One region of the Nocardia sp. NPDC058176 genome, then DNA from elsewhere that is predicted to be linked to it. Evidence: riboswitches for the same ligand, from Rfam matches in the RefSeq annotation. Region 1 holds a riboswitch; each other region holds the start of a gene.

What was found. A riboswitch is a leader RNA that binds a small molecule or an ion and turns the genes downstream of it on or off. The one in region 1 is predicted to bind cobalamin.
Region 2: linked by a shared signal. The riboswitch ahead of glyA (serine hydroxymethyltransferase) and the one ahead of metE (5-methyltetrahydropteroyltriglutamate--homocysteine S-methyltransferase) in region 1 are both predicted to bind cobalamin.
Region 3: linked by a shared signal. The riboswitch ahead of ACFVVM_RS06010 (ABC transporter substrate-binding protein) and the one ahead of metE (5-methyltetrahydropteroyltriglutamate--homocysteine S-methyltransferase) in region 1 are both predicted to bind cobalamin.
Region 4: linked by a shared signal. The riboswitch ahead of ACFVVM_RS05835 (ABC transporter substrate-binding protein) and the one ahead of metE (5-methyltetrahydropteroyltriglutamate--homocysteine S-methyltransferase) in region 1 are both predicted to bind cobalamin.

Annotation. Positions count from the first base shown of each region.
Region 1 covers NZ_JBHVVA010000003.1:674,880-682,642, forward strand. Annotated here, with positions in the region: gene recG (ATP-dependent DNA helicase RecG) at 1-100, shown strand, start outside; gene ACFVVM_RS21070 (short-chain fatty acyl-CoA regulator family protein) at 118-1,542, opposite strand; gene metE (5-methyltetrahydropteroyltriglutamate--homocysteine S-methyltransferase) at 1,724-3,988, opposite strand; cobalamin riboswitch at 4,128-4,331, opposite strand; gene ACFVVM_RS21080 (pyruvate carboxylase) at 4,614-7,763, shown strand, end outside.
Region 2 covers NZ_JBHVVA010000005.1:396,723-404,485, reverse strand. Annotated here, with positions in the region: gene ACFVVM_RS26230 (flotillin family protein) at 1-1,132, opposite strand, end outside; gene ACFVVM_RS26225 (hypothetical protein) at 1,132-1,752, opposite strand; gene ACFVVM_RS26220 (hypothetical protein) at 2,110-2,493, opposite strand; gene ACFVVM_RS26215 (fatty acid desaturase family protein) at 2,665-3,864, opposite strand; gene ACFVVM_RS26210 (TetR/AcrR family transcriptional regulator C-terminal domain-containing protein) at 3,952-4,656, opposite strand; gene glyA (serine hydroxymethyltransferase) at 4,784-6,079, opposite strand; cobalamin riboswitch at 6,148-6,379, opposite strand; gene ACFVVM_RS26200 (hypothetical protein) at 6,420-6,866, opposite strand; gene ACFVVM_RS26195 (short-chain fatty acyl-CoA regulator family protein) at 6,946-7,763, opposite strand, start outside.
Region 3 covers NZ_JBHVVA010000001.1:1,274,559-1,282,321, forward strand. Annotated here, with positions in the region: gene ACFVVM_RS05980 (LysE family translocator) at 1-8, shown strand, start outside; gene ACFVVM_RS05985 (diiron oxygenase) at 145-1,143, shown strand; gene ACFVVM_RS05990 (TetR/AcrR family transcriptional regulator) at 1,165-1,890, opposite strand; gene ACFVVM_RS05995 (family 1 glycosylhydrolase) at 1,929-3,251, opposite strand; gene ACFVVM_RS06000 (nitroreductase/quinone reductase family protein) at 3,505-4,041, opposite strand; gene ACFVVM_RS06005 (nitroreductase family deazaflavin-dependent oxidoreductase) at 4,175-4,660, shown strand; cobalamin riboswitch at 4,699-4,826, shown strand; gene ACFVVM_RS06010 (ABC transporter substrate-binding protein) at 4,862-6,517, shown strand; gene ACFVVM_RS06015 (ABC transporter permease) at 6,531-7,472, shown strand; gene ACFVVM_RS06020 (ABC transporter permease) at 7,469-7,763, shown strand, end outside.
Region 4 covers NZ_JBHVVA010000001.1:1,239,629-1,247,391, reverse strand. Annotated here, with positions in the region: gene ACFVVM_RS05855 (hypothetical protein) at 1-65, opposite strand, end outside; gene ACFVVM_RS05850 (ABC transporter ATP-binding protein) at 62-850, opposite strand; gene ACFVVM_RS05845 (FecCD family ABC transporter permease) at 847-1,944, opposite strand; gene ACFVVM_RS05840 (FecCD family ABC transporter permease) at 1,941-2,939, opposite strand; gene ACFVVM_RS05835 (ABC transporter substrate-binding protein) at 2,936-3,973, opposite strand; cobalamin riboswitch at 4,002-4,216, opposite strand; gene ACFVVM_RS05830 (TerD family protein) at 4,243-5,778, opposite strand; gene ACFVVM_RS05825 (glucosyl-3-phosphoglycerate synthase) at 6,021-6,902, shown strand; gene ACFVVM_RS05820 (ATP-binding cassette domain-containing protein) at 6,967-7,763, opposite strand, start outside.

The DNA of each region.
Region 1 (7,763 bases):
CGTCGCCGAGGACCCCGGCTTGGTGAAACATCCCGGCCTGGCAGGCATGATGCACGCCGCCGTCGACGGCGAACGCATCGAATACCTCGCCAAGTCCTGACCCCACCCGTCCAGGTTCTAGCGCGGCAGGCGCGGGTAGGGGAGGTCGGTGCTGGTGTGTTCGGCGACGGCGAGGGGGCGGCCGATCTGGGGGAAGGCGCGCTGGGGGCAGGCCGCCCGCTCGCAGACCTTGCAGCCCGCGCCGATCGGCACCGCGACCTGTGGGTCGTCGAGCTGGATGCCCTGGGAGTACACCAGCCGGTCGGCGTACTCGATATCGCAGCCGAGCCCGATGACGAAGTTCTTCGACGCGGCGCTGTAGCCCTGCGGCCCGTTCGGGGTGGTGCGCGCGATCCACAGATAGCGGCGACCGTCGGGCATCTCCGAGATCTGGGTGAGGATGCGGCCGGGATGGGCGAAGGCCTCGTGGGTGACCCACAGCGGGCAGCTGCCGCCGACCCGGGAGAAGTGGAACGCGGTGGCGGACTGGCGTTTCGAGATGTTGCCCGCCCGATCGGTGCGCACGAGGAAGAACGGCACCCCGCGCTGGCCCTGGCGCTGCAGCGTGCTGAGCCGATGGCAGACCGTCTCGAAACCGACCTCGAACCGCAAGGCCAGCAGGTCGACGTCGTAGCGCAGTTCCTCGGCCGATCGCAGGAACCGTCCGTAGGGCAGGATCAGCGCGCCCGCGAAGTAGTTGGCCAGTCCCACCCGGGCCAGCGTGCGGGATTCGCCGGTGAGCGCGCGGGATTCGGCGAGCACGTTGTCGATCTCGCGGCCGTAGAGCAGCAGGCCGAGGGTGGAGGCGATCTGGAAGGCGCGCTGGCCGGGACGCAGCCGCCGGGCCAGCGTCAGGGTGCGGGTGTCGGGATCGTAGTGGCGTTTCGGGATGGTGGGGTCGGCACCGTCGCCGCGCACGAGCACGGTCACGCCCGCGCGTTCCTCGGCGACCCGGGCGAGTTGCCGATCCAGCGAACCGATACTGAGCCCGGACTCCTCGAACAGCTGCTCGGCGGCGTGATCGAGGGTGGCGATGTGATTGCGGTGGTCGTAGAAGAAGTCGCGCACGTCCTCGTACGGCATGGGGGTGCCCGGTGCGCCCGTGGGCGTATCGACCCGCGAGGACAGCAGATCGAGCTGATCGGTGGCCGCGCGCAGGCGCCGGTGCATGGCGATCACGATCCGCGCCACCTCCGGCAGCCGGGTCGCCAGCTCCTCGACCTCGGTGATCGGGGCGGTGTCACCGCCGCCCGCGGCTTCCACGAGCACCTCGTGCAGGTCCGAGACCAGGCGGGCGTCGGAGTCGGCGGCGAAGAACTGGACGTCGAGGTCGAAGGTCGAATTGAGTTTCAGCAGCACGGGAATGGTGAGCGGGCGCTGATCGCGCTCGAGCTGGTTGAGATAGCTCGGCGAGAGATCCAGCGATTTGGCGAGCGCGGCTTGGGTCATTCGTCGTTCTTCGCGCAGCCGTCGCAGCCTGGCCCCCGCGTACATCTTTCGCACGTGGCAGATCCTAACGCGGCTGGTTCGCAATATTCGCTGAAAGTCACGATTGTCTGTGGAGAACCCCAGTCCTGCAAGGGATTCTATCTGTAACTACTGGTGCGTAACGTGCGAAGAGCCGGGTGCCGAAACGCGACTGCCCCGGACGGAGCGAATCCGTCCGGGGCAGTCACGGCGATGATCAGCGCAGCGCGGTCGCGGCGGTCACCAGATTACGCAGCGAGGCCTCGACCTCGACCGGGCCACGGGTCTTCAGACCGCAGTCCGGGTTCACCCAGAGACGCTCGGCCGGAACCGCTTTCAGCGCCGCCGACAGCGAGGTGGTGATCTCCTCCACCGAGGGCACGCGCGGGGAGTGGATGTCGTAGACGCCCGGACCGACGCCGAGCGCGAAGCCCGCCGCGTTCAGGTCGTCGAGGACCTCCATGTGCGAACGCGCCGCCTCGATCGAGGTGACATCGGCGTCCAGACCCGCGATGGCCGAGATGACCTCGCCGAACTCCGAGTAGCACAGATGGGTGTGCACCTGGGTGGTGTCGGCGACACCGGCGGTGGCCAGGCGGAACGAGTCCACCGACCACTGCAGGTAGGCGGGCTGGTCGGCCGCGCGCAGCGGCAGCAGCTCGCGCAGGGCGGGCTCGTCGACCTGGATCACCCTGGTGCCCTGGGCTTCCAGGTCCACCGTCTCGTCGCGGATGGCCAGCGCCACCTGGCGGGCCGAGTCGCCCAGCGGCTGGTCGTCGCGCACGAACGACCAGGCCAGGATGGTCACCGGGCCGGTGAGCATGCCCTTGACCGGCTTGGTGGTCAGCGACTGGGCGTAGCCGATCCACGACAGCGTCATCGGCTCGGGCCGCGAGACGTCACCGAACAGGATCGGCGGGCGCACGCAGCGGGTGCCGTAGGACTGCACCCAGCCGTTGTCGGTGGCGGCGAAGCCGTCGAGCAGCTCGGCGAAGTACTGCACCATGTCGTTGCGCTCGGGCTCGCCGTGCACCAGCACGTCCAGGCCCAGCTTCTCCTGCAGGGTGATCACGTCGGCGATCTCGGCCTGCATCCGGCGCACGTACTCGGCCTGGTCGATCTCGCCCTTGCGCAGGGCGGCGCGCGCCAGGCGGATGGTCGAGGTCTGCGGGTAGGAGCCGATGGTGGTGGTCGGGAGCACCGGCAGGTCGAGGTGGTCGCGCTGCAGGGCGCGCCGCTCGTCGGCGGGCAGGCGGTTCAGGTCGCTCTCGTCGAGGGCGGCCAGCCGGGTACGGACCTGCTCGACGTGCAGGCGGGGATCGGTGCGCCGCGATTCGGCGGCATCACGCGCGGCGGCCAGTTCGGCGGCGACGGCATCGGTGCCCGTGGTGAGGGCGGTGGCGAGCACGCGCACCTCGGCGACCTTCTCGGCGCCGAAGGCCAGCCACGAGCGCAGCCGCTCGTCGAGCCCGGTCTCGGGGGTCAGCGAGTACGGCACGTGCAGCAGCGAGGACGAGCTGGACACGGCCACCGAACCGGCGCTGCCGAGCAGGGTGCCCAGCGTGCTCAGCGCGGCGTCGAGATCGGTGCGCCAGATGTTGCGGCCGTCGACGACGCCCGCCACGACCAGCTTGTTCGCCAGCGCGGGCAGCACCGCGAGGTCACCGACCTGGGTGCCCGCGGTGAAGTCGACCGCGACACCCTCGATGGCGGTGTCGGCCAGGGCGGCCAGTGCGCCGTCGGGGTGGCCGAAGTAGGTGGCGACCAGGATCGCCGGTCGCCGCTCGCCGCTCGACAGCTCGGTGTAGGTCTCGCGGACCAGCGCGATCTCGGCCTCGGTGAGGTCGGTGACCAGCGCAGGCTCGTCGATCTGGACCCACTGCGCGCCCGCGTCGGCGAGCTGGGTGAGCAGGTCGCGGTAGAGGGCGACCAGCTCGGGCAGGCGGTCCAGTGCCGCGCCGTCGGCGGCCTTGGCCAGCTTCAGGAAGGTGATCGGGCCGACCACCACCGGGCGGGCCGCGACCCCGAGTTCGATCGCCTCGGCCAGTTCGGCCAGCAGCTTCTCGGGGTTCAGCGAGAAGACCGTCTCGGCGCCGATCTCGGGCACCAGGTAGTGGTAGTTGGTGTCGAACCACTTGGTCATCTCGAGCGGGGCGACGGTGTCGGTGCCGCGCGCGGCCGCGAAGTAGCGGTCCAGCGGATCGGCGATCCCGGCGACCCGCGGCGGCAGCGCGCCGAGCAGCACGGCGGTGTCGAGCACCTGGTCGTAGTAGGAGAAGGTGCCGACCGGCACCGAGTCCAGGCCGGCGGCCTGCAGCTCGAGCAGCTGGGCGCGCCGCAGTTCACGGCCGACGGTGTGCAGGTGACCGGCGTCGGCGCGACCGGCCCAGTAGGCCTCGGTGGCGCGCTTGAGCTCCCGGTTCGGGCCCACCCGGGGCAGACCGAGAACCGTTGCGGTGAAAGGAGTGTGCGAAACAGTCACGGAAGTTTCTCCAGTGCGGTACGGACGGCCCTCACCATGCGGGCAGACGCCAACCGCCGGACCGTCCACTACGACACACGTGCGGTAGGTCTGTTGGTGGTCCGCGCGCCCGATCCACGAGGCGGTGGCCGCCGGATACGGCGTATCCGGCACAGTCGGCAGGTCTTCGGACTCGCGGGCACCGGTCGTGTGATCGACCGACCTACTGGCCGTCGCTTCCCGAGCTCGGGGCTCAGTGCTTGATGACGGCGGTCGTTCCTGCATACCGCTGCGGGACAGTCCCGGATTCTCACCGGGTTCCCTCTCACCCGGCACCGGAGGATCCGGTGCGGGCTTCGACACCGGCGCGGGAGGTCGGGGCTCCGACTCTTCCACCGCGCAGGCGAACCAGCTGCACCCACCAGCATAGGGCCTCGCCGGGCCGGAGATGACCGGACCATCCCCAACAGTGCCGTGACCTGCGGATTACCCGGTCTCGCGAGTCCGCACCGGCGACGGTCCGAAACGGTGAGATGTGACGGTCCGATGAACGCAACTTCGCAGGTGGGCGGGTGTGCGCTGTGAAGAATGCGACGAAGCCACCTTGCCGGTGAACCGGTGGTTCGGGTCCGGGTACCGTAGGCCAATGTTCTCGAAAGTCTTGGTCGCCAATCGCGGCGAGATCGCCATCCGCGCCTTCCGAGCGGCCTACGAACTAGGCATCGGAACCGTCGCGGTGTTCCCGTACGAAGACCGCAATTCGGTGCATCGGCTGAAGGCGGCCGAGTCCTATCAGATCGGGGAGCAGGGCCATCCGGTCCGGGCCTATCTCTCGATCGAGGCGATCATCGACGCGGCCAAGAGCGCGGGCGCCGACGCGATCTACCCCGGCTACGGCTTCCTCTCCGAGAACCCCGACCTGGCCGCGGCCTGCGCGCGCGAGGGCATCACCTTCATCGGGCCCACCGCCGAGGTGCTCGAGATGGCGGGCAACAAGGCCACGGCCATCGAGGCGGCGCGCGCTGCCGGGCTGCCGGTGTTGAAGTCCAGTGAACCCTCGGCCGACATCGAGGAACTGCTCACCGCCTCCGCCGAACTCGAGTACCCGATCTTCGTCAAGGCCGTCGCCGGTGGCGGTGGGCGCGGTATGCGCCGCGTCGCCGCACCCGAGCAGCTGCGGGAGTCGATCGAGGCGGCCTCGCGCGAAGCCGAGTCGGCCTTCGGTGATCCCACGGTCTTCCTCGAGCAGGCCGTGGTGAACCCGCGCCACATCGAGGTGCAGATCCTGGCCGATCAGCACGGCAATGTCATGCATCTGTTCGAGCGGGACTGTTCGCTGCAGCGCCGCCACCAGAAGGTGATCGAGCTCGCGCCCGCGCCGAATCTGGATCCCGCACTGCGGGAACGGATCTGCGCCGATGCGGTGGCCTTCGCCCGCCAGATCGGCTACATCAACGCGGGCACGGTGGAGTTCCTGCTCGACGAGCGCGGCAATCACGTCTTCATCGAGATGAACCCGCGCATCCAGGTCGAGCACACGGTCACCGAGGAGATCACCGACGTCGACCTGGTGCAGTCGCAGCTGCGCATCGCCGCCGGGGAGACCCTGGCCGACCTGGGCCTGAGCCAGGACACGGTCGCCATCCGGGGCGCGGCGCTGCAGTGCCGCATCACCACCGAGGACCCCGCCAACGGCTTCCGCCCCGACACCGGCCGCATCACCGCCTACCGCACCCCCGGTGGCGCGGGCATCCGCCTCGACGGTGGCGCGAACCTGGGCGCGGAGATCGGCGCCTACTTCGACTCGATGCTGGTGAAGCTCACCTGCCGCGGTCGTGACCTGCCCGCGGCCGCCGCCCGTGCCCGCCGGGCGCTGGCGGAGTTCCGGATCCGTGGCGTCACGACCAACATCCCGTTCCTGCTGTCGGTGCTCGACGATCCCGACTTCCAGGCGGGCCGGGTGACGACGTCGTTCATCGACGAGCGCCCGCAGCTGCTCACCTCGCGTGGCTCGGCCGACCGCGGCACCAAGATCCTGAGCTACCTGGCCGATGTCACCGTCAACAAGCCGCATGGCGACCGGCCGACGACGGTGTACCCCTACGACAAGCTGCCCGCGCTCGACCTGACGGTGCCGCCGCCCGCCGGGTCGCGGCAGCGGCTGCTCGAGCTGGGGCCGGAGGGCTTCGCGCGCTCGCTGCGGGAGCAGAAGGCGCTCGGAGTCACCGACACCACCTTCCGTGACGCGCACCAGTCGCTGCTGGCGACCCGCGTGCGGACCAACGGCCTGCTCGGCGTGGCCGGACACGTGGCCCGCCTGACACCCGAACTGCTCTCGATCGAGGCATGGGGTGGCGCGACTTACGATGTGGCACTGCGGTTCCTGCACGAGGACCCGTGGGAGCGGCTCGCCGCACTGCGTGAAGCCGTGCCGAACATCTGCTTGCAGATGCTGCTGCGTGGACGCAACACCGTGGGTTACACCCCGTACCCCGAACAGGTCACGCGGGCTTTCGTTTCCGAGGCCACCGCGACCGGTATCGATATCTTCCGGATCTTCGACGCGCTCAACAATGTCGACCAGATGCGGCCCGCGATCGAAGCGGTCCGGGAAACCGGCACCGCCGTAGCGGAAGTCGCGCTCAGCTACACCGGCGACCTGTTGAACCCGGACGAGTCGCTCTACACCCTCGACTACTACCTGAAGCTGGCCGAGCAGATCGTCGACGCGGGCGCGCATGTGCTCGCGATCAAGGACATGGCGGGTCTGCTGCGTGCCCCTGCCGCGGCGAAACTGGTTACCGCGCTGCGGAGTAACTTCGACCTGCCGGTTCACGTGCACACCCATGACACTCCCGGTGGACAGCTGGCGACGTATCTGGCCGCGTGGCAGGCCGGTGCGGACGCGGTCGATGGCGCATCGGCGGCCATGGCGGGGACCACCTCCCAGCCCGCGCTGTCGGCGATCGTGGCCGCGGCCGCGCACACCGAGCACGACACGGGGCTGAACCTGCAGAACGTGTGCGACCTCGAGCCCTACTGGGAGGCGCTGCGAAAGGTCTACGCCCCCTTCGAGTCCGGTCTGCCCGCGCCGACCGGTCGCGTGTACACCCACGAGATTCCGGGTGGCCAGTTGTCGAACCTGCGGCAGCAGGCGATTGCGCTCGGTCTCGGTGACCGGTTCGAGGAAGTCGAAGCGAAATACGCTGCTGCTGATCGGCTTCTGGGTCGTCTGATCAAGGTGACGCCGTCGTCGAAGGTCGTCGGCGATCTCGCGCTCGCGCTGGTCGGGTCCGGTGTCGACATCGAGGACTTCGCCGCCGACCCCGGCCGCTACGACATTCCCGATTCCGTCATCGGTTTCCTGCGTGGCGAACTCGGGACTCCGGCCGGTGGTTGGCCGGAACCGTTCCGTAGCAAGGCACTGGCCGGGCGGAACGAGCCCAAGCCCGAGACACCGCTGTCCCCGGCGGACCAGGCCGGTCTGGACGGATCCTCAGAAGAGCGTCGCGACACGTTGAATCGTCTGCTGTTCCCCGGCCCGACCGCGGAGTTCCGTACTCATCGGGAGAAGTACGGCGACACGACCGGTCTGTCGGAGAATCAGTTCTTCTACGGTCTGCGTCGTGGTGAAGAACACCGCGTTCAGTTGGAGAAGGGTGTCACCCTGCTCATCGGTTTGGAAGCGATTTCCGAGCCGGATGAGAAGGGTATGCGCACGGTCATGTGCATCATGAACGGTCAGTTGCGGCCGATCGCGGTGCGTGATCGGTCGATCGCTTCGGAGGTTCCGGTC
Region 2 (7,763 bases), on a different contig from region 1:
CGGTCGCGCGCAGCCGGTTGATCTGCTCTTCCTGCTCGGCGACGGTCTTGTCGACCGCGACGCGCTCGCGCACCACCTCGGCCACGGTGCGGCGCTCGACCTCGACCTCGCGCTCGTTGGACATGTGCGCCAGCGAGACCGCGCGGTCCCGGTCGGCGACCTCGAGCAGCCGGTCCTTCTCGATGCGCTCGGACTCGATCGCGATCACCCGCTCGCGGTTCTTCTCCGCGACGGCGATCTCGCGATCCTTGTTCTGCGCCTGGATGCCGAGGGCTTCCTCGGTGCGCATGAAGGCGGTCTGCGCCTTGAGCCGCTCCTCGGCCTGCACCCGCAGGATCTCGGCTTCCTCCCGGGCGCGCAGGGTCTCGACCTCGCGGCGCTGCCGGTTCTCGGCGTCGGCCTGCTGGCGCTCGAGCTCGAGCACGGCCTCGCGCGCCTCCACGTTCTGGCGGGTGATCTCCTTCTCCTCGTGGCGGCGGAACTCGTTGGTGCGCACGTGCTCGATGGCGGTGAGCTCGGTGATCTTGCGGATGCCCTGCGCGTCGAGGATGTTCTGCGCGTCGAGCTGGATCAGCGGGGTCTGCTCGAGGTAGTCGATGGCGGCGTCTTCGAGGCTGTAGCCGTTGAGGTCGGTGCCGATGACGGCCATGATCCGGTCACGGAACTCGTTGCGGTGGGTGTAGAGGTCGACGAAGTCCAGGTGCTTGCCGACGGTCTTGAGCGCCTCGGAGAACTTGGCGCTGAACAGTTCCTGCAGCGTGGCCTGATCGCTGGCGCGTTCGGTGCCGATGGCCTGGGCCACCTTGATGACGTCCTCGACGGTCTTGTTGACCCGCACGAAGAAGGTGATCCTGATGTCGGCGCGGATGTTGTCGCGGCAGATCAGCCCGTCGCGGCCGACGCGGGCGATCTCGATGGTCTTCACCGAGATGTCCATGAACTCGGCCTTGTGCAGGACCGGGAGCACGACGGCGCCGGTGAAGGTCACATCGACCTTGCGCATCTTCGAGATGATCAGCGCGCGGCCCTGGCTGACCTTCTTGAACAGTCGGCTCACCAGGAACAGCACGGCGAGTACGGACAGCAGGATCACGGCGACGAGCACGCCGAATCCGATGGCGATGGTGGACATCAGTTCCCCTCCAGAGCGGCCACCCAGAACGTTCCGGTGGCCGGGTCGTAGTCGTAGACGACAGCGGAATCCCCTTGGGTCAGGGGAGCGGTCGCGGCATGCAGTGCGCTCTGCCGGACCTGGATGACGGCCGATGAGCCGTCGTCGGCGGTGAGTTCGGCCTGGCCGAATTCCTCGTCGACGCGACCGGTGCGCACCACGCACATCCGGCCGACGAAGTCTTGTAGTGACGGTGCGGGACCGTGCCGGAAGAAGCGCCGCAGCGGGATCACCACGAGCCGGGTGCCTGCCACGGCGGCGACGACGGCCACGAGCAGGACCGCGCACCCGGCGACGATCGCGGCGATTCCGGCCAGGCCGAGCGCGCCGATCGCGACGGTGCCGACCAGGCTGGCGAACCAGGACAGGGCGACCAGCCCGGTCACCGCGACCGTGACGGGTACACCGCTCAGGCCCAGTGCGTCGAAACCGCCGACCGTCGACCCGGATTCGCCGCCGTCGAACGCGTCGACCTCGGTGCCCCCCACGAGCACCACCAGCCAGTATCCGATGACGACGAGCAACGCGAAACTGAACAGTGCCGTCGGAAAGGACACGACGGCGGCGAGGAACTCACCCATGCGGCGGCGAGGTGGTCACCGACATTCCGAACGTGCGAGATCCGCCGTGTCGGCCGTCTTTTCGCGAACGGTGAATGGCATCGCGAATGCGCCCCATGAATTGCACGACAAATCTCCCCACGTCTGGCGACCCCGAAATGAATGAATTCGTTGATTGCCGACCGGAAGCCCGGATCGTGCAAGTGAATTCAGCTGCAGGATACCCGATGACGTGCGCGGATGCGCCGTGAATCAGACCGGATGGTGTGCGCAATCACAGACATGTGGGACGAATCGACCTGAGGTCGATCCGTCCCACTATACACGAATACTGTTTCGTCTCAGAATTTTCCGAAGTTCAGTCCGTGGTAGCGATCATCAATTACCGCCGTGATTCGGATTCGTACAGATGGTGCCCTCGCACGGAACCTCGCTGCCGTCACCGTTCGGGTTCGGCATTTCGTGCCCGCCGTTCTCCTCGGGATCGGGGCCAGCGCCGTGATTGGGGTTGGTGCAGATGGTGCCCTCGCAGGGAACCTGGCTGCCGTCACCGTTCGGGTTCGGCATCATCGACACCGTGGTCGGCGGTACCGGGATCGGCTGCTCGTTCGGGGTCGTGTGCTGCTCGTGCGGCGCGGTCTCGGTGGTTTCCGGCGCGGTGGTGGTCGTGGTGGTCGCCGGCGCCGTCGGGGAGTCGTCGGAGCATCCGGCGCCGAGTAGCGCCACTGCTGCGATCGCGACGATGAACGGGAAACGCCTCATAGGTCAACCCTTCTCGTGCTCGCTGCCGGTGATCGGCAAATGATCAGCGCCTTGGTGAATGATCGTCCTGCCATCTGTTCACCAGTGGATTCGATTCGGTTCTTCGGCTAACGGTCTGAATATAGACAACACAGCAAACACCCGGCGCGTGAATCGCTCGATCGGGACGGCTCAGGCGGCCTCGGTCCGGCGGGCCGCGCGCAGTGCGGTGCGCAATCCACCTCGGACACTGCCGGATTCGGCGCCGACGGCGAATTTGCGCTCCGAGGCGGTCTCGGGTGCGTCGTCGCTGGTGGCGGTGAGGAAGGCGTCGGGCAGGGCCAGCTTGTGGATGGTGCGCAGCGTCAGCAGGTATTGGCGGGGGAGCGGACCGGTGGTGTAGGGCAGGTCGTACTTGTCGCAGAGCGCGCGCACGCGCACCGCGATCTCGGCGTAGTGATTGCTGGGCAGATCGGGGAACAGGTGATGTTCGATCTGATGCGAGAGGTGACCGCTGAGGAAGGCGAGGACCGGACCGGCGTCGAAGTTCGCGGTGCCGAGCATCTGGCGCAGATACCACTGCGCGTGCGTCTCGTCCTCGATCGCCTCCGGGGTGAATTTCTCCGCGCCGTCGGGGAAGTGGCCGCAGAAGATCACCACGTACGCCCACAGGTTGCGCAGGGTGTTGGCCGCGACGGTGCCGGTGAGCGTGCGGCGCCACCGGCGGCCGCTGAGCAGGGGGAAGAGCAGGTAGTCCTTGGCGGTCTGCCTGCCGATCTTGCGGAGCAGCGCCCTGGTGTGCGCTTTCTTCCCGGCCGGGGTCGCCGCGCGTTCCTGTTCGGAATACAGCCCGTGCAGGGCGATGCCCCATTCGAAGGTGGCCGCGAGGAGCAGATTGTGCAGCGGCTGGATGAGCCGGCGCGGACTCCAGCGCTGATCGCGGGTCACCCGCAGCACGCCGAAGCCGACGTCGTCGTCCATGCCGACCACATTGGTGAACACGTGATGGCGGTAGTTGTGTGAATAGCGCCACTGCGACGAGACCCCGGCCATGTCCCATTCCCAAGTGCGCGAATGGATTTCGGGATCGTTCATCCAATCCCACTGGCCGTGCGACACGTTGTGCCCGATCTCCATGTTCTCGATGCTCTTGGCTGCGGCCAGCGCGGTGGTGCCGACCAGCCAGCCCAGTCGTGATCGGGTGCAGACGAGCACCAGCCGGGCGCTCGCGTCGAGTATCCGCTGGAAGGCGATGGTGCGGCGGATGTAGGTGGCGTCGGTGGTGCCGCGCCGGTCCTCGATCTCGCGGCGGATCGCGTCGAGTTCCGCGCCGAGCGCGTCGACATCGGCGTCGGTCAGGTGCGCGTAGACCGCGACTTCGGTGATGGCCATGCGGCAAATCCTCAGCTGGGCGTAGCTGTGCTGCTACGCCGTTAGTCTACGCTGTAGATAGACGGCATAGAGGCCGCTGGGGGCGGGCTAGCGCGTGGGATCGGGCAGGGTGGCGGTGAGGCCGGTGAGCAGGATGTCGAGGCCGCGTTCGAGTTCGGCGGCGCCGTCGTAGGCGGCCAGGGTCGGGGCCAGCGCGCGCAACAGCGGGAATTCGCCGATCGGCAGCCGGTGCAGGCCCAGGCGCAGGACCTCGTCGGATTCCTCGGGCCGCTCGACGATCTCCTGCAGTTCGTTGAGCACGTGGCCGTAGAGGAAGCCGAACAGCGCGCGGTAGACGTGCAGCGCGTCGGCGCCGGTGAAGCCCGCCGTGGTGAGCAGGCGCAGGACGCCTTCGAGCGGGCGGACCACCGCGGGCGGCCGCATCCCGAGCGGGGTGGACAGCGGCCGGGTCACCAGCAGCGGAACGACATTGGGGTGCGCGAGGGCCATCGCGCGGAACGCGCGGGCGACCGCGCGCAGCTGGGCGATCCAGTCGGGATCGTCGGCGTCGACGGTCAGCTGTTCGAAGACGAGTTCGGCCACGCCGTCGAGCACGGCGGCCTTGTTCGGCAGGTGCCGGTAGATCACCATCGGATCGCGCCCGACCGCCTCGGCGAGCCGCCGCATCGACAGCGCGTCGACACCGTCACGGTCGACGATCGTGAGCGCGGCGGCGAGCACCGATTCCCTGGTCACGGGTCCGCTGGGGCGTCCGAAGCGTGGTTCTGGCCGGTCTGTCGAACTTTCGGCCATCGGGGCACCTCCGTCTGCGTCGACTGGTGATCAGTGTAGGCCTACAGCGTTGACAAGGCGGTTGGTCCGGTGTGCCGATGGTCCGGGCCTTGGGGGTGGACCGGGCCATCGGCCTCGGGGTGGATGGTCAGCCGAGGAGGTTCCAGTCCTCCAGGCCTTGATACAACGGGACACTCTGCGCCAGCTTCGAGACCCGACCCCGCAGGGTTTCGGTATCGGAAGTGCCTGCCAGGGTCGCGGCGATGATGTCGGCGACCTCGGTGAACTCGCTGTCACCGAAGCCGCGGGTGGCCAGGGCGGCGGTGCCGATCCGCAGACCGGAGGTGACCATCGGGGGACGGGGGTCGAACGGGACCGCGTTGCGGTTGACCGTGATCCCGACCTCGTGGAGCAAGTCCTCGCCCTGCTGGCCGTCGAGTTCGGAGTTACGCAGATCGACCAGGACGAGGTGGACGTCGGTGCCGCCGGTCAACACCGAAACACCCTTGTCGGCGACATCGGCGCCGGTGAGGCGTTCGGCCAGGATCCGGGCACCGGCGAGGGTCCGTTGCTGGCGGTCGGTGAATTCGTCGGTCGCGGCGATCTTGAACGCCGCGGCCTTGGCCGCGATCACATGCATGAGCGGCCCGCCCTGCTGCCCGGGGAACACCGCACTGTTGAGCTTCTTGGCGAATTCCTGCTTGGCCAGAATCAACCCGGAGCGCGGGCCACCCAACGTTTTGTGGACGGTGGAGGACACGACATCGGCATACGGGACCGGGGAAGGATGCAGGCCCACGGCGACCAGGCCGGCGAAGTGGGCCATGTCGACCCACAGGTAGGCCCCGACCTCGTCGGCGATCTCCCGGAAGCGCGCGAAGTCCTGATGACGCGGGTAGGCCGACCAACCGGCCACGATGACCTTCGGTTTGGCTTTGATCGCGATGTCACGGACTTCGTCCATGTCGATGCGGTGGTCTTCTTTGGACACTCCGTAGGAGTGGACGTCGTAGAGCTTGCCCGAGAAGTTCAACCGCATGCCGTGGGTCAAATGCCCACCGTGGGCGAGGTCGAGACCCAACAACGTTTCGCCGGGGTTCATCAACGCCATGAGTACGGCGGCGTTGGCTTGGGCGCCGGAGTGGGGTTGGACGTTGGCGAATTCGGCGCCGAAGAGTTCTTTGGCGCGGTCACGGGCCAGGGTTTCGACGACGTCGACGGCTTCGCAGCCACCGTAGTAGCGGCGTCCGGGGTAGCCCTCGGCGTATTTGTTGGTCAGGACCGAGCCTTGGGCTTGCAGGACCGCGCGGGGGACGAAGTTCTCCGAGGCGATCATTTCGAGGGTGTCGCGTTCGCGGGCGAGTTCGCCTGCCATCGCGGCGGCCAACTCGGGATCAAGCTCGTCGAGGGACAGATCATTGACAGAGGTGCTGGAAACAACCACAGGTTCGAACTCCGTTGGCTAGCAAGGATGATCGCCGCCAGATCCGCGAGGCGACGGCCGCCGGATACGGCGTATCCGGCACAGCGGGCAGGTCTTCGGACTCACGGGCATCGACCCGGAATCCTCGGGTCGACCTACTGGCCGTCGCTTCCCGGACGTGCGCGTCCAGTGCCGATGACGGCGGTCGTTCCTGTTCACCGCTGCGGGACAGTCCCGGATTCCCACCGGGTTCCCTCTTTCGACGCTCGTGACGGATCGGGGGCTCCCGTAAACGTCGTCACCAGCGAACCAGCTGCGCGAACAGCATAGATGGGCAGCTCGGCGAGCGGAGAGCCCGGTCTCAGGCGAGGACCCGGGCCAGCGCCCGCCAGCGGCGGTGCCGGTGGCGGAACATCAGGTGGATGAAGGCGCGGGTCGCGAGGCCGTGCAGGCCGTCCTCGATCTCGATCTCGTCGGTGTAGCGGCAACTGTTCGGGCCGAGGGGTGCGAACGTCAGCCGGTGATTCCAGACGCGCAGCGGGCCGCCGTGCTCGTTGGTGTAGATCTCGAACTCGTCGAGCGAGACGATCCGCAGACGGTGGGTCCACAGCGGGACGATCCCGAACAGCCAGAGCCGGGCCGAACCCAGTGCGCCCGGTTCGATGTGCTCGGGAATGCTCATCCCCGGCACCCGCAGGTACGGCCGGACGACGTAGGCGAACAGTTCGGGTTTGGCGGCGAGCGAGCGGGCCAGCTCGGCGGAGATCGGCAGCTCGGTGGTCAGGCTCACCTTGGTCACGAGGTCGATGATGCCGGAGGCCACCGCGTCCGGCAATGCCCTCCCACGCCGCGATCGCGATCGCCGCTACGCGGTGCGCCGCAGGCAGCTACCGCGAGGCCCGTGCCGCGCGGTCGACCGGCGTGTACGGGATGTTGGCCGCGCGGTTCTGGTCGACCCGGATCGCGCGGCCCAGTTGCGGGAAGGCGCGCTGCGCGCACTCGTGGCGTTCGCAGATCTTGCAGCCCGCGCCGATCGGGACCGCGGTGGCCTCGTCGTGGATCGGCAGGCCGTGGGAGTAGACCAGCTTCTCGGCATAGGCCAGGTCGCACCCCAGTCCGATGGCGAAATCCCTTTTGGCGGAAAGGTATCCGGGCGCGCTCTCGTCGGTGGTGCGGGCCAGCCACAGGTACTTGCGGCCGTCGGGCATCTCGGCGATCTGCGTGCGGATCCGGCCCGGCGTGGTGAAGGCCTCGTGCACCACCCACAGCGGGCAGCTGCCACCGACCCGGGAGAAATGAAATGCGGTGGCCGACTGGCGTTTCGAGATATTGCCCGCTCGATCGGTGCGGACGAAGAAGAACGGCACCCCGCGCAGATTGGGCCGCTGCAGGGTGGACAGCCGGTGGCAGACGGTTTCGAAACCCACCTCGAACATGGCCGAGAGCAGATCGATGTCATAGCGCAATTCCTCGGCCGCATTGCGAAATCGCGTGTACGGCAGGATCAACGCGCCCGCGAAATAGTTGGCGAGGCCGACGCGCAACAGATCACGGGATTCGGCGGGCATCGTCTCCACCGAGGCGGCGAGCGCGTTGATGGTGTCGGCGTGGGTGAGGAAAGCCAACTGGGTGGCGAGCTGGAAGGCGCGCTGGCCGGGGGAGAGCCTGCGCGCCAGGATGATGTGCCGCGCGGCGGGATCGTAGA
Region 3 (7,763 bases), on a different contig from region 1:
AGGACTGAATCGGGCAAGGTCTCGATTTCGGACTCGCGGGGCCGCGGGGGTTGTCTGGGACCGTGAGTCTCAGTTATTCTCGGATCAACCGGTGTGACGGCGCTTACAGCGCTGGGCGGCCGGATGCGAACCGAGGAGGCACCGATGACGCTGACCGAATCGAGCCGTGGCGGACTCATCAGCGAGGAGTACCGAGATGCGTTGGCAACCCTGTCGCAGGGTTCTGTCGACCGGCATTTCGATCCCTACCTCGACATCGACTGGGATTCGCCCGAGCTCGCCCTTGACCCGAACGATGTGCGGTGGGTGCTCTCACCGAACGTCGATCCGCTCGGCGCGACCCAGTGGTATCGCGACCAGCCGCTCGACAAGCAGATCGCGATCGGCAAGTGGCGCACCGCCAATGTGATCAAGGTCGGCGCTGCCTTCGAGAGCATCCTGATCCGCGGAATGATGCAGTACATCATGAAGCTGCCCAACGGCTCGCCCGAGTTCCGGTACTGCTTGCACGAGATGACCGAAGAGTGCAACCACATCCAGATGTTCCAGGAGCTGGTGAACCGCATCGGCGTCGACGTGCCCGGCATGCGCCCGATGTTCCGGGCGCTCTCGCCGCTGATCGGCGTCGCGGGCGGGTACGCCTACGCGATCCTGTTCATCGGCATCCTCGGCGGCGAGGAGCCGATCGATCACTACCAGAAGGCCGTGATCCGCGAGGGCGAGAGCATGCCGCCGATGGTGTTGCGCACCATGGAGATCCACATCGCCGAGGAGGCGCGCCACATCTCCTTCGCCGGTGATTTCCTCACCGCGCACGTCGGCCGGATGGGCAAGTTCAACCGTGGCGTGTGTTCGGTGGCCTTCCCGATCGCCATGCGCTGGCTCGCGAACGAGATCATGGCGCCGCCGCGCTCGTTCGGTCCCGAGTTCGGTATTCCGCCGGAAGTGATCGAGCAGGCGTTCTGGAAGTCCGAGCACTCCAAGAAGATTCTGTCGGGCTACTTCGGCGACATGCGCCGCCTGGCCGACGACCTCGGCCTGATGAACCCGGCCGCCAAGCAGCTGTGGAAGCGGCTCGGCGTCGACGGGCCCAAGTCGCGCTATCGCAGCGAGCCCGAACGCAGCGCGCGCCACAGCGCCTGAGGGTGCCCCGGTGGCGGTGGTTCAGCCGCCACCGGCGGCCAGCTGGGTGATGACCGCCGTGAGTTGCTGCTCGGGATCGAGGGTGAGGCCGTGGCGGCGGGCGACGCCGTCGACCACGTGCCAGGCGTAGGAGGCGACCTCTTCGATCAGCTGATCCCTGGTCAGCACCGGATTCGGATCATTGGCCCAGCGGGTGACGGTGGCCTCGGTCATCGAGACGATGGCGAAGGTCATCGCGTCGGCCGAGCCGTCGTCGGCGACACCGACCACGCCCGCGAGGCCGGTGACCAGCGCCCTGGTCGAGGCCGCGATCGTGGCGATGAGCGCGCTCATCGCGTCGACGTCGGAATCGGCCTCGGAGGGCCCGGTACGCAGGAAATCGTGTAATCGGGGGTGCTCCTGGATCCACGTCACCACACCGCCCACGGTGCGCACGAGGATCTCGTGGATGGAGCCCTCGCCGATGTCGAGTGAGTCCTCGATGTCGGCGACGAACCGGTCGGCGATCTCGCTCCTGATCCGGCGATCCAGCTCGTCGCGCCCTGCGAACTGGCGATACACCACCGATTTCGCGAGCCCGGCGTGCTCGGCGATCTGCACGATCGGCACCTCGACACCGGTCTCCGACTGCTCGAGCAACTCGATCGCCGACAGCACGATCCGCTCCCGGCGGCTGTCGTTGTGCGGTTGCCATCGGGCTTGTCTGCCGCTCACGGCGCTGGAGGGGCGTGACGTTGCGCTCGACACCCGCCCGAGTGTAGAGCACCCGGGCTTGTCCGAATCCGCTACCGAGGGACCGACACCGGGTCGGTGCAGCTCGCGGGCAGGTCGACCAGCGAACACGCGGCGGGCGGCCGCGTCGGCCGATAGTCGGCGGCGACACCGCCCGTCGTGGCGATCTCGCGGTAGGCGGCCACCGCGTCGGTCGGTCGGCGGGTGAGGGTCGGGTCGGTCAGCACGTCGACCGTGTAGAGGCCGAAACGTGGTGTGTAGGAACCCCATTCGTAGTTGTCGGTGAGACTCCAGTAGTTGTAGCCCAGCACCGGGATGCCGTCGGCCACCGCACGTTGCACCCAGTAGACGGTGTCGCGCAGCGAATCGGCGCGGGTGTAGCCGTCCGGGCGCGGCAGGCCGTTCTCGGTGGGGATGCCGTTCTCGACGATGTAGAGCGGGCGGCCGGGGAAGCGCCGCGCGTAGTGGTCGAGCGCGTAGTAGATGCCCTCGGCCTGTAGCGGCATCGTCCAGAGCCGTTCGAGGTCGGGCACCTGCAGGTTGGTGGGGGAGTAGCCGTAGTAGTAGTCGATGCCGATGTAGTCGAGACGATCCGCGATCCGGTCGAGGATCGGACCGCTCACCGCGTCGTCGACCGCGGGGATGTAGGCGACATTGCTGGTGACCTGCGCGCCCGGGCGCACCTGATGGATGTAGTCGTAGATGCTGTTGTGCGCCTGGGTGATCCGCTCGCCCATGGTCAGGACATCGGCGGCGCCGATGCCGCCGTGGCGCAGTTCGTTGACCAGATAGATCGTCGGTTCGTTGAAGGTCACCCAGAGTGGATCCGCCGCGCCGTAACGATCGACCACCCGGCGGGCATTGGCCAGCCAGTTCGCCACGATCTCGGGATCGCGCCAACCGCCGCGGTCCACGGCCCAGCCCGGGAACACCCAGTGGTCCAGGGTGAGCATCGGCCGCATTCCCGCCTCGACGATCGCCTCGACCACGTCGTCGTAGAAGGCGAAACCCGCCTCGTCCCAGGCACCCGGCTGCGGTTGCAGCCGCGCCCACTCGATGCCGATGCGGTACACGCGCACACCGAGATCCGCGGCCAGCGCGATGTCGGAGCGGTAGCGGTTCCGGAAGTCGACGGAGTCGAGATACGGGTCGTCGGTGGCGCCGGATTCGGCGTAGCGGCGCCAATTGCTGTCGGGCGCATCGCCTTCGGCCTGGAATCCGGATGCCGCCACGCCCCAGAGGAATTCGGGCCCGACCGGTGCTATCCGGTCCGGTGCGGGTGGCCGGGCGAGTGCGGGGGAGGTGCTGGCCGTGAGCAGTGCCGCGACGGTGAGGGCGAGGGTGGCGAGGAGTCGGCGTCCGCTGGGGGAGTGCATGGCGCTCCTGGAGCTAGGGAGGAGAGGGGAGTGCGCTCAGTGTGCGACATCGGGCCCGGTCAGCGGGGGAAATCTTCCGGTGTGCCATATCGCCGGCCCAACAAAGAGAAATACTCATGTTCTTACGTAGATATGCGCATCTACTAATGAATAGCCCTCCTGAACCTACCAGCCAACACTTCGACACATGTCCACACCTAACCGGCGCAATTCGCAAGGAAGGGGAGGGGTGGATTGGGGACGTAGGTCCGGCTCAGGTGTCGAGGTCGATCGCGACGGCTCGCCCGGTGCGGAACCAATAGGAGTGCAGCTCGCGGATCTTCGACCGGGTCGGGAGACCCCGCAGGTGGATGGCGCATTCGCCGAAGTCGAGCGGGACGACGGTGTCGCACAGCAGGTCGCGCGCGGTGTCGAGTTCCGCCGGATCGGTGATCTCCCTGGCCGTCCCGCCATGGGTACCGCCGCGCAGTTCCAGCGTCACGCGCGGATCGGCGCGGACGTTGAGCAGCCAGGCATTGACCGCGTCCGGCTGTTCGATGGTGATGTTGGGTGGCATCAGCTGCACGAGATACGCGCGATCGCCCTCGCGCAGGACCCGCACGCACTTCGGCCGGGGCAGACCCGTCTTGCGGCCGGTGGTGGTGAGGACGCCGTAGCCGCGTGGGGCGCGGAGCCGGAAGAAGGGCAGCATGGCGGCGCTGAGCCGCTTACCGTCGCGGGCGCTGCGGATCAGTCGTCCGTGCTCACCGAGGACGGCTTCGGCGGCGGCGCGACGTGCTGCGTCGTCCATGACGTCCATGGTGCGCCGCGCGAGGGTGCGTCGTCCAGCATGTCGCGGCGGCGCTCCGGCGGTGCGAGTGAGTTGTCTCTCAGCGGGCCGTTGTGAGTGGGTGGATCGAGTTCGCTCGAGCCAGGATTCGTGGATGGTGTGGAATCCCTTGCCGCGCGTCGCGCGCGTGTTCGCGGAACAACCCTGGGTGATGCGTGGGGGCGTTGTCGTACTTCCGGCCGAGCGGCTGTTGCGCAGGCTCAGCGGTGGCCGATGGGGTGTGCTCGATCTGGCCGGCCTGCCGTCGATCGAGGTGACGGTGGTGGGCCGGAAGTCGGGGCAGCCGCGGACGACCTCGCTGCTGTGTGTGCCCGACGGGGACGGCTTCTATCTCGTCGGTTCGAACTGGGGCAAGCCCGAGCATCCGGCATGGTCGGCGAATCTACGCGCGGCCCGTACGGCGTCGGTGCGCTTCGACGGCAGCTCCGCGTTCCCGGTGACGGTCACCGAGATCGCCGGCGTCGATCGCAAGCGCGTCTGGGACCAGGTGGTCGAGTTCTGGCCCGGCTACGAGATGGAGTTCCAGCGTTCGGGTGGCCGCGAATTCCGGATCTTCCGGCTGGATCGGATCACCGACTGAACCGCGCACAACCCTCGTGATGCTAGGTTCACTTCCGCAGGGAACACCGGTGCGATTCCGGGGCTGTCCCGCAACTGTCACCGAGTAGCAGACCTTCATCCGATGGCCACGACCTCCCTGGGTTGGAAGGCCGAAGGCGAGCGTTGATCCGGGAGCCAGGATACCTGCGCCCTTTCAGGACCGAGTTTCACGAGGATGAAGATGCGAGTGTTCACTCGCCGCGGGCACACTGCCGCGCGGCTACCCGACCATGCTCCCGGTACGACGCGACGTCGCCGGTCGAAGGCAGCGGTCACCATGGCCGGGCTGCTCGCGGTGGCGATGGTCTTCACCGGTTGCGCGTCGAGCGAGACCGAGGGTGGCGCGGCGGCCTCGGCCAAGTCGCTGCGCGAGTCCGGTGACGGCGAGCTGACGATCTACAACTCCTACAAGATCGCCGGCCTCGACCCGATCGGCACCGGCACGAACTGGCTGTTCGACTGGGGTATCGCGGAGAACCTGCTGCAGATCACCGACGAGGGCGAGGTCGAACCGTGGCTCGCCGAATCGGTGACCCGCGACGGTGACACCCGCTGGATCGTGACGCTGCGCGACGGCGTCACCTTCCAGAACGGCAAGCCCGTCGACGCGGCGGCGGTCGCGGCGGCGTTGACCAGGCAGATCGCCAAGTCCACGGCGGCCCAGGTGTATCTGGATCCCGCGACCACGGCGACCGTCGACGGCGACAAGGTGGTCCTCACGACGCCGAAGCCGAACGCGATGGTGCCCGCCGCGCTGGCCGCGCGCGACAATTCGCTGCAGATCTACGACGTCGCCGCGATGGAAGCGGCCGGCGGCGACTCGGCGAAGATCGTCGGCGCCGGTGCCTATTCGGGCCCGTACGCGATCACCGCGTGGACCCCGGACAACCTGGTCCTCGCCCCGTACGCGAACCACTGGGAGGGCACGCCGCCGCTGAAGGGGGTCACGGTGCGCGTGGTGCCCGACGAGCAGGCGCGCCTGGCCGGGGTGCGCAGCGGTGAAGCCGACATGGCGTTCTACCCGTCCACCTCCGCCAAGCTGGAGTTGCAGGGCGACAAGGACGTCCACGTGCTGTCCTCGGAGCTGGCGCTGCAGTCGCTGCTGGTGGAGATGAATCTGAAGGCGGGCATCTTCACCGATACCGCTGTGCGCAAGGCATTCACCGCGGCGATCGATTACGAGGGCATCGCCGCCGATGTCGGCAACGGCCAGTTCGCTGCCGCGAAGAGCCTCTACCCGGACTCGCTGTCGTTCGCGGTGGACAACCAGGTCCACGATCTGGACGAGGCCAAGCGCCTGCTCGACGCCGCGGGCTGGGTGCCCGGTGGTGACGGGATCCGGGCCAAGGACGGCCGGAAGCTGGTGGTGCGGTTCGTGACCCAGGCGCAGGGCCCGGAGACCAACGATGTCGCCATCGCGATGAAGGACCAGGTCGCGCGCGCCGGTTTCGATCTGCGGATCGACAATGCCGAGGATTCCGCCGCGGTGAAGAAGGACCCGGCCGCGTGGGAGTCGTCGGTGGCGCTGAGTGGATCGCTGTCGGGCACCGCTGATCCGATCCAGCCGTATCTGGTGCGCTGGACCACCGGTGGTTCGGCGAACGCGCAGGGTGTGGCGAATCCGGAGATCGATGCGATCGGCGAGGAGCTGCGCGGCGAGTTCGACACCGCGCGCCGTGACGCGCTGCTCGAGCGGGCGCAGGCGATTCTGGTGCGCGACGAGGCCTATGTGGTGGCCGGGACGTTCAAGTACTTCACCGTGGTGGCCGGTCCGGAGTGGGCCGATTACCAGGTGTCGAGCGTGCGCAGGCACATCACCAGCCAGACCGGCAAGTAGCGCAGCTTCGGCGATGCGTTTTCTCGTCCTCGCCCGTCGCCGGGTGGTGGAGGCGGTACTCACGCTGCTGGGTGCGAGCGTGCTGATCTGGGCCTTGATGCCGTTGGCCCCGGGCGATCCCGCGCGAATGATCCTGGTCGCGCAGGGTGTCCCGGAGCCGACGCCGGAGCAGATCAGCGCGCTCGACCGCACGTTGCATGTGGATCAGCCGATCCTCGCGCAGTACGCGCACTGGGTGTGGGGTGTGGTGCGCGGTGATTTCGGGTTGTCGTTCGTGTCGGGTCGCCCGGTCTCGGGCGAGTTCTCCGAACGACTGCCCGCCACGCTGACCCTGGCCTCGGCGTCGCTGGTGCTCGCGCTGGTGTTGTCGGTGGCGCTGGGTGTGGTGGCGGCGCGGTATCCGCGCCGGTGGCCGGATCACGGGACCCGGTGGCTGGCGCTGGTGTTCGCGTCGGTGCCGGGGTTCATCGTGGCGTTGTTGCTGATCCAGGTGTTCGTCGTCGGGTTGGGTTTCGGTAAGGCCGCGCTCGACGGGACCTGGCGGCAGGTGTGGCTGCCCGCGGTGTGTCTGGCGATCGGCCTGTCCGATACCTGGTCCCGGTTGTTGCGGGCGAATCTGCTCGGGTTCCTGGATTCGCCGACCGCGGCGGTGTTGCGGGCGAGGGGTGCGTCGCGGTGGCGGATCCTGTGGCGGCACGGTGTGCCCAACAGCGCGGTGCCGTCGCTGCACGCCCTCGCTGTCGGCACCGCGGTGTTGATCGGTGGGGCGACGGTGGTCGAGACCGTGTTCACCTGGCCGGGTCTGGGCTCGTATGTGGTGGAGTCGGTGAAGACGCGGGATCTGCCGGTGATCCAGGCGTTCACGATCTTCGCGACTCTGAGCTATGTGGTCACCAGCGTGGTCGCGGATCTGCTGTCCGCGATGATCGACCGCAGAATCGCGGTGGACGCGTGACAGTTCGAGTGTTGCGGACCGGGTTGCCGTCGTCGGTGCGCGTCGGCGGGGTCCTGCTGGGCGTGCTGGTGTTGTTGGCGATCGTGGGCCCGTGGGTGGCGCAGTTCCCGCCGAACGAGCCGCACTACGGCGACAAGCTGGTCGCGCCGAATGCCGAGTTCTGGTTGGGGACCGACCAGTACGGCCGGGATCAGTTCTCCCGCGTGCTGAACGGGCTGCGGTTGTCGCTGCTGTCGGCGTTCATCGTGCTGGCGGGGTCGGCGACGATCAGCCTGCTGGTCGGGTTGGGTG
Region 4 (7,763 bases), on a different contig from region 1:
CCGACGGCGGTGAGGTCGACACCGGACGGGGTGGGCCGGGCGACGAAGACGTGACGGCGGGTCATGCGGTACGCACCGTTCGGCCGGCCGGAACCACCAGGGGCGTCCCGGTCATCGGATCGTCGATCACCGCGCACTCCACACCGAACACCTCGGCGACGAGTTCCGGGCGCACGATCTCGGCGGGCGAACCCTGCGCGACCACCCGGCCGTCCTTCATGGCGACGAGGTGATCGGCGTAGCGGGCCGCCAGGTTCAGATCGTGCAGCACGGCGATGATGGTGCGCGGCAGCAGGTTCCGCAGGACGTCGAGGATGTCGAGCTGGTGGGCGAGGTCGAGGAAGGTGGTCGGCTCGTCCAGCAGCATCACCTCCGGGTCCTGGGCCATCGCGAGCGCCAGCCACACCCGCTGCTTCTGTCCGCCGGAGAGCTGGTCGAGGGTGCGGTCGACCAGGTCGAGGGTGTCGGTGGCGGTCAGCGCCGCCCGGACCGCGTCCTCGTCGTCGGCCGACCACTGCCGGAACCATCGCTGATGCGGGTGACGGCCGCGCCCGACGAGATCGCCGACGGTGATGCCGTCGGGGGCGACGGGCTGCTGGGGCAGCATCCCCACCCGGCGCGCCACCGTCCGCGCCGGCTGCGGTGCGATGTCGGCACCGTCGAGCAGCACCGCGCCCGCGCTGGGAGCGGTCAGCCGGGCGAGGCCGCGCAGCAGGGTCGACTTGCCGCAACCGTTGCGGCCGACGATGACGGTGATCCGGCCGGGCGGGAAGTCGACGGTGGCATCGGAGACGATCGTGGTGTCGCCGTAGGCGAGTGCGAGTCCCTCGGTGGTGAGATGTGCGGTCATCCAGCATGTCCGATTCGGGTTGCGCGGGCGAGAAGGTAGACGAGAACGGGGGCGCCGAGCAGCGCGGTCACCACCCCGACGGGCAGTTCCGCCGGAAACAGCCTGCGCGCGGCCAGGTCGGCGGCGACGACCAGCAGCGCGCCCGCCGCCGCGGCCGGGGCGAGGCAGGCGCCGCGTTCGGCGAGCAGCCTGCGCACGATCTGCGGTGCCACCAGCGCCACGAAGGCGATCGGCCCCGCCGCTGCCGTGGCCAGCGCGGCGGCGGCCGAGGCGAGCACGATCAGGATGGTGCGGTGCGGGCCGCGTCTGCCTGCCAGCGAGTTGGCCAGCTCGTCGCCCAGTTCGAGCAGCGGCAGTGAGCGAGCGAACACGATCAGCGGCGGCACGACCACGGCGAGCGCCGCGACCGCGAACCAGACGTGCAGCCAGTCGCGATTGGCGAGACTGCCGGTGAGCCACATGGCGGCCGTATGCGCCTGGTAGACATTGGCTCTGGTGAGGATGAACGCGATGGCCGAGGACAACATGGCCGTCACCCCGATCCCGACCAGCACGAGCCGGTAGCCGTCGAGGCCGTCCTTCGTCGCCACCAGCACGATCAGCGCCATCGCCACGAACGCACCGGCCAACGCACCGCCGACCAGGCCGAGGCCGGTACCGCCGAGCAGCACACTCACCACCAGCGCGCCGAGCGAGGCGCCCGCGTTGATGCCGATGATCTCCGGGCTGACGAGGGGGTTCGTCGCGATCCGCTGCAGGATCGCGCCGGAGAGGGCGAAGGCGGCGCCGGTGGCGAGCCCGGTGAGCACGCGTGGCAGCCGGTCGGCGACGACGACGTCGTATTCGATGAGCGTGCCGCCACCGCTCAGGACCCGGAGCACGTCGGCGGTGGTGAGCGGATAGTGGCCGACAGTGAGCGACCAGGCCGCGATGGCCAGTGCCACCACTGTGAGCAGCACAGTGAGAAGCAGGGATCGCCGATGGACTCGGATGACGATCCGGCGGCCAGGCGAGCGCACCAGGAGGGTGCCGTCGGGGAGCACACTGCGTTCGGAGCGCGCCGGCTGCGGCCGCGTCCGCTGGGTGGACGTCACAGTGTCGCCACCTTCCGGTTGCGCACGAGATAGAGGAAGAACGGCGCACCGGCGAACGCGGTGATGATGCCGACCTGGATCTCCTGCGGCCGCGCGACGATCCGGCCGAGGATGTCGGCGAGCAGCAGCAGCGTCGGCCCGAGCACCGCCGACCAGACCAGCACCCACCGGTAGTCGTGTCCGACGAGCGCACGCGCGATGTGCGGGATCACCAGGCCGACGAACGCGATCGGCCCGGCGATCGCCACCGCCGACCCCGCGAGCAGCACCACACCGGCCGCGCCGGTCGCGCGCACCGCGACCAGGCGGGTACCGAGCGTGCGGGCCAGGTCGTCACCGATGGCGATGGCGTTCAGCGGCCGCGTCACCGCGACGGCCAGCACCGCGCCGACCGCGATGAACGGCGCTATCGCCCAGACGGATTCGGTGTCGGCCCGGCTCAGGGAGCCGACCACCCAGAATCGGAAGTTGTCGAAGGTGGTCCGGTCCAACAGCGTGATGGCCGTGGTGATGGACCCGCACAGCGCGGTGAACGCGGCACCGGCCAGCGCCAGCTTCACCGGTGTCGCACCGCCGAAGCCGAGCGAACCGAGCACGTAGACGAACACGGCCGCGACGGCGGCGCCGAGGAAGGCGAACCAGACGAAGCCCGCCGGGTCGGTCAGACTCAGCGCGCCCATCGCGAGCACGATCGCCAGCGAGGCACCGGCATTGATCCCGAGCAGGCCGGGCCCGGCGAGCGGGTTACGGGTGAGGCCCTGCATGACCACACCCGCCAGCGCGAGCGCGACACCGGCGAGCAGCCCGGCCAGCGTGCGCGGCAGCCGGATGTAGCGCACGACCCGGTCGCTGTCGGTGCCCTGGAAGTCGGTGAACGCCGCGAACGCCTGGTCGAGGGTGAGCGGGTGCGAGCCGATCAGGATCGAGGCCACGCAGACAGCGGCGAGCGCCGCACCGGCCAGGATCAGGCCGGTGCCGCGAACGGCGAGCGTCACCGTCCGAACAGATCGGGGTGGATCAGCTCGGCGACCAGTTCGGTGGCGTGCGCGATCCGCACACCGGCGGCGCGATCGGCGAACAGGAACGGATGCACGACGCCGTTGCGGACCGCGGTCAGGTTCGCGAAGGCCGGATTGCCGACGAGCTTGTCGACCTGGGGCTGTCCGTCGGCGCGGGTGTAGGTGGCCTTGCAGCAGGCGCTGGTGAGAATGATGTCGGGGTCGCGGGCGATGAGCTCCTCGGCGCCGATCTGGACGTTGCGGCGCTCGGTGAGGTCGGCGAAGGCGTTCACCCCGCCCGCCGCCTCGATGATCTGGGTGATGAAGTCGATGCCACCGGCGGCGGTGTAGGTGCCGTCGTCCTTGGGCGTGATCACCGCGACCCTCGGCTTCGGCGCGTCCGCCACCTTCGCGCCGACCGCGGCGATCCGCGCGCTCAGCTCCGTGACCACGTCCTCGGCCCGGTCTGAGACACCCCAGAGTGCTCCGAGGTCACGCAGATCCGCGTACACGTTCTCGAACCGCACGGTCTTGGGGTCGATCGCCTCGTCGGCGAGTCCGTCGGCGCTCGGGCACAGCGGGCTCACGACCCAGGTCTGTACGCCCAGCTCGTGCAGGCTCGCGCGGGTGCCGACGCTGTTCTGCGCCGACTTGGCGAACACGCCGTTGAACCCCGACAGCACGAAATCGGGCTTCTGGGAGAGCAATTCGTCGCGACTCGGCAGCTTCTCGACATAGGCCGACTTCGCCTGCGCGTCCTGGTATTCGGGCAGTACCGTGGAGTCGAGGAACGCGGTGCCGACGAGCCGGTCGGTGACACCGAGCGCGTGCGCGATCTCGATCGAGGGCTGGTAGGCGGCGTAGATGCGCTGCGGCGGTGCGCCGACGGTGATGTCGATCCCGCAGTTCGCGCGGGTCACGGCGTTCGCGCCGGTGGCTTCGGATTCGGGCTGCACACCACAACCGGCGACGACGACCGCACAAGCGATCAGCGCACCGGTACGTAGGCGCGCGACAACAGACAGGGTCACGGTGACGGCCTTCCAGGTCCTCGTGGAACGGTTACTGCGTAGCCGTGGCCGGTCTCCTGGCTGACGGGGATTCGCGCGACGGATCCACCTTCCCAGGGCACACGTGCCCCAGTGGCTCCGGACGACAACAGCCGTCCGGATCGATCCGTCGCTCCCGATCACAGTGGCGAGGGCCGCACCGGTTTCACACCGATTTCCCGAACACCACGGCTCGGGGACTGTACCAAGATCACTACTGGACGGTCGACTTCCCCCGGGTCATCGCGCGATCAGCGGGCGTCGGGGCAGCGGCCGGAGTAGGTGCTCAGACCCAGACCGTTGCTCTTCTTGCTGCGACCGACGGGGCCGTTCTTCGCGGAACGGACCCAATTGCCCGCGGTGTCGAGGACAGGCATGCGCTCGCTGAAGGCCCGGCTGTACTGGACGGTGCCATCGACGGTGAGGATGCCCTCGCGGACGTCGATGTGGGCGACGGTGGCCCAGAAGGAGTTCTTGCCGTTGCCGATCACGACGGTGATCTGGTCGGCGTCGGGACCCGGCAGGCCGTCGGGACCGGGGCGGCCGTAGCGGACGCGCACGCGCGGGTTGCCGAACTTGTCGATGGCGCCCGCGCCGTTGTCGACGGACTGGTAGACGTTGAGCAGCAGGTCGCCGTTCTCGGTGGGGCGCACGATCACTTGCTCGGTGGCGGGCAGGTTGTTGGCGCCGGGGCCGCGGCTGTCGCCCTGGTGGTGCATGAACGGCCAGGTGTTCAGGTCACCCTGGTGCCCCTTCTCACCGCTGATCACGACGTAGTCGCCGGTGACCTCGTTGCGGCAGAAGAAGTACACGTCGAGGTCACCGACCCCGAACTGGGTGACGCGGCCGTGCTGGTCGTATTTCGCACCGCGCCCGTCCCATTCGAGGCCGACGGTGAGGACGTAGCCCGGGTCACCCTTGCGCAGGTCGATGCTGGCGCGGCGGCTCGGCGAATCCTTGGTGAGGACGACGTCGACCTTGCGGAGGTCGATCGCGGGTCCTGAGGCGGGCGGAACCTGTTGTGGCGCACCGGCAGGCGTCGCGAAGGGGGCTTGCTGCTGGCCGTATTGGGGCGGCGCGGCAGGGTGCGGCTGCCCGGGAAACTGCGGCGCACCGGCAGGCTGGGGCGGCGCGAAAGACTGCGGCGGTGCGGGGTACTGCGGTGCGCCAGGCTGCGGCGGCACGGGGAACTGTGGCGCACCAGCAGGCTGCGGCGGCGCGAAAGACTGCGGCGGCGCGGGGTGTTGCGGCGCAACGGGTTGCGGCGCGGCGGGTTCCTCGTCGACGGAGATCCCGTGCTCGGTCGCGAAGGCCGCGAGCCCGGCGCTGTATCCCTGCCCGACCGCGTCGAGCCGCCACCCGCTCCCCCGGCGATACAGCGCGACGGCCTGCAACACCGTCTCGCTGTCCAGACCCGGCGGCACGAAGGTCAACGACTGACTCGCACCGGCGATCGAGATCCGCAACCCGGTGACCTCACCGAACCGAATCTCCTGTGCCTCGGTGCTGCCCGCGATCACGACCCGATGGATGTCGGCGGGCAATGCCGAAAGGTCCACCGACACAACAGCATCGGATTCCAGCTGCACGCCGGGCGCCGAGGGATTGTTGAAGAAGACGAAATCGGCGTCGGAGCGCACCTTGCCGTCGGCGGTCACCAGCACCGCGGACACATCCACCGCCCCCGCCGGGCTGTCGAGGTCGATGCGCACGGTGTAGCGCCCGTCGACCAGATCGGTCTTCGACCCCTTGGACACCTCGCCGACGGTTGCCGCGGTCCCACTCATGTCGTGCTCCTACCCCATCCGTGCGCCGACCGTCGCGCCCGATCGAGGTGATCGGCGCGACTCCGCTCCCACCGTACCTGCCGGGCGCCGGTGCCACGGCGGGTCGCGCACGAGGTGATCACCCCGGCGCGGTGTTCACCCTTGTCCCGCTCGATAGCGCCGCCGGTTCGCGCGTTGGCTTCGATCACAGCGTCCCGGAACATCGGTCGCGGACGCGGCCGCTGTGTCGTTCACTGGAGGCCATGGACGTCCGTGCGCTGATCGACCGCAAGCTGGGTCGCCGGGTCTCGGTGATCGTCCCCGCCCACGACGACGAGGACACCGTGGCCGGGGTGATCGCCTCCCTGCGACCGCTGCTCGGCGGACTCGTCGACGAACTGCTCGTGCTCGACGGCGGCTCCACCGACCGCACGGTGGCTCGCGCCCGGGCAGCGGGCGCCGCCGTCTACACCAGGGAGGAGGCGCTGCCCGAGATCTCGCCGCGCCCCGGCAAGGGTGAGGTGCTGTGGCGCTCGCTGGCGGTGTCAACGGGTGACGTGCTGGTGTTCCTGGACGCGGACCTGGTCGAACCCGATCCGATGTTCGTGCCGATGCTGGTCGAACCGCTGCTCGCCGATCCCGAGCTCGCCCTGGTCAAGGGCTACTACCGGCGTCCGATGACCAGCGGCCCCGGCTTCGACGCCGACGGCGGCGGCCGGGTCACCCAGTTGGTCGCGCGTCCCCTGCTCACCGCGCTCGCGCCCGCCCTGGCCGAGATCGTGCAACCACTCGGCGGGGAGTACGCCGCCACCCGTGCGCTGCTCGGCGAGATCTCGGTCGCCAGCGGCTACGGCGCCGAGATCGGGATCCTGCTCGATTGCTGGCAGCGCCACGGCCTCGCGGCCATCGCCCAGGTCGATCTGGGTGTGCGCGTGCACCGCAACCGGCCGACCCACGAGTTGGCGGTGATGAGCAGGCAGGTCGTCGCCACCCTGCTCGACCGGCTCGGCATCCGGGATTCCGGGATCGGGCTGGTGCAGTTCCTGCCGGGCGAGACGGGTTGGCAGCGCACGCCTTCGGAGGTGAGTCTCACCGACCGCCCGCCGATGACCCAGGTGATGGCGGCCCGGCGCGAGATCGCCTGACCGGGCACGCACGACGGGCGCCGGCTCGGCTCCATGGCCGGACCAGCGCCCGTTCGCTCGCGAATTACGCGGAGACCATGCCGAAGTCGAGCTTCACCAGCTGGTCGGCGCAGCCGAAGTAGCGGTCGTCGTGGGTGATCACGATGACCGTCTTCCCGCGGCGCTTCAGGTCGCTGAGGATCTCGTGATAGAAGACGTCGCGGAAGCGCGGCTCCTGATCGGCGGCCCATTCGTCGAAGACGTAGATCTGGCGGTCCTCGAGCAGCGCGGTGAGCAGCGCCAGGCGCTTACGCTGTCCCTGCGACAGATCCACGGTCGACAGGCGCCCGTCCCGCACGGTCACCTTGTGCGCGATCTGCAATTCCTCGAGATACCGCTGGACCTCGTCGTCGATCCCGGGGCGGTCGAAGCCCAGGTAGTCCTCGAACAGGTGGAAATCGGTGAACACCGCCGACGAGTTCTGCCGGTACCACTCGATGTTGTCGTGGTCGATCCGCTCCCCGTTGAGCGACAACGACCCCGTGCGCGGCACGTACAGACCGGTGATCAGCTTGGCCAGCGTCGACTTCCCGCTGCCGTTGCCGCCGACGATGAACGTGATCTGCCCCGGTTCGAAGACCAGGTCGATCGGACCGAGCCGGAAACCCGAGTCCGTGGACTCGTCGAGCCCGGGCGGCGGACCCAGCGGCACCGGCCGCACATCGGTCGCACCGTGATCGACCCACTTCTTGCCGTTCACATCCGGTTGGGCGGAGCCGGGATTCGCGCCGGGATGGGCGGGATGGCGTCCGCCCGGACCGGGATGGCCGTTGCGCGGCGGCATGCCGGGACGCGGCGGCGGACCACCGTGCCCGGGCGGAC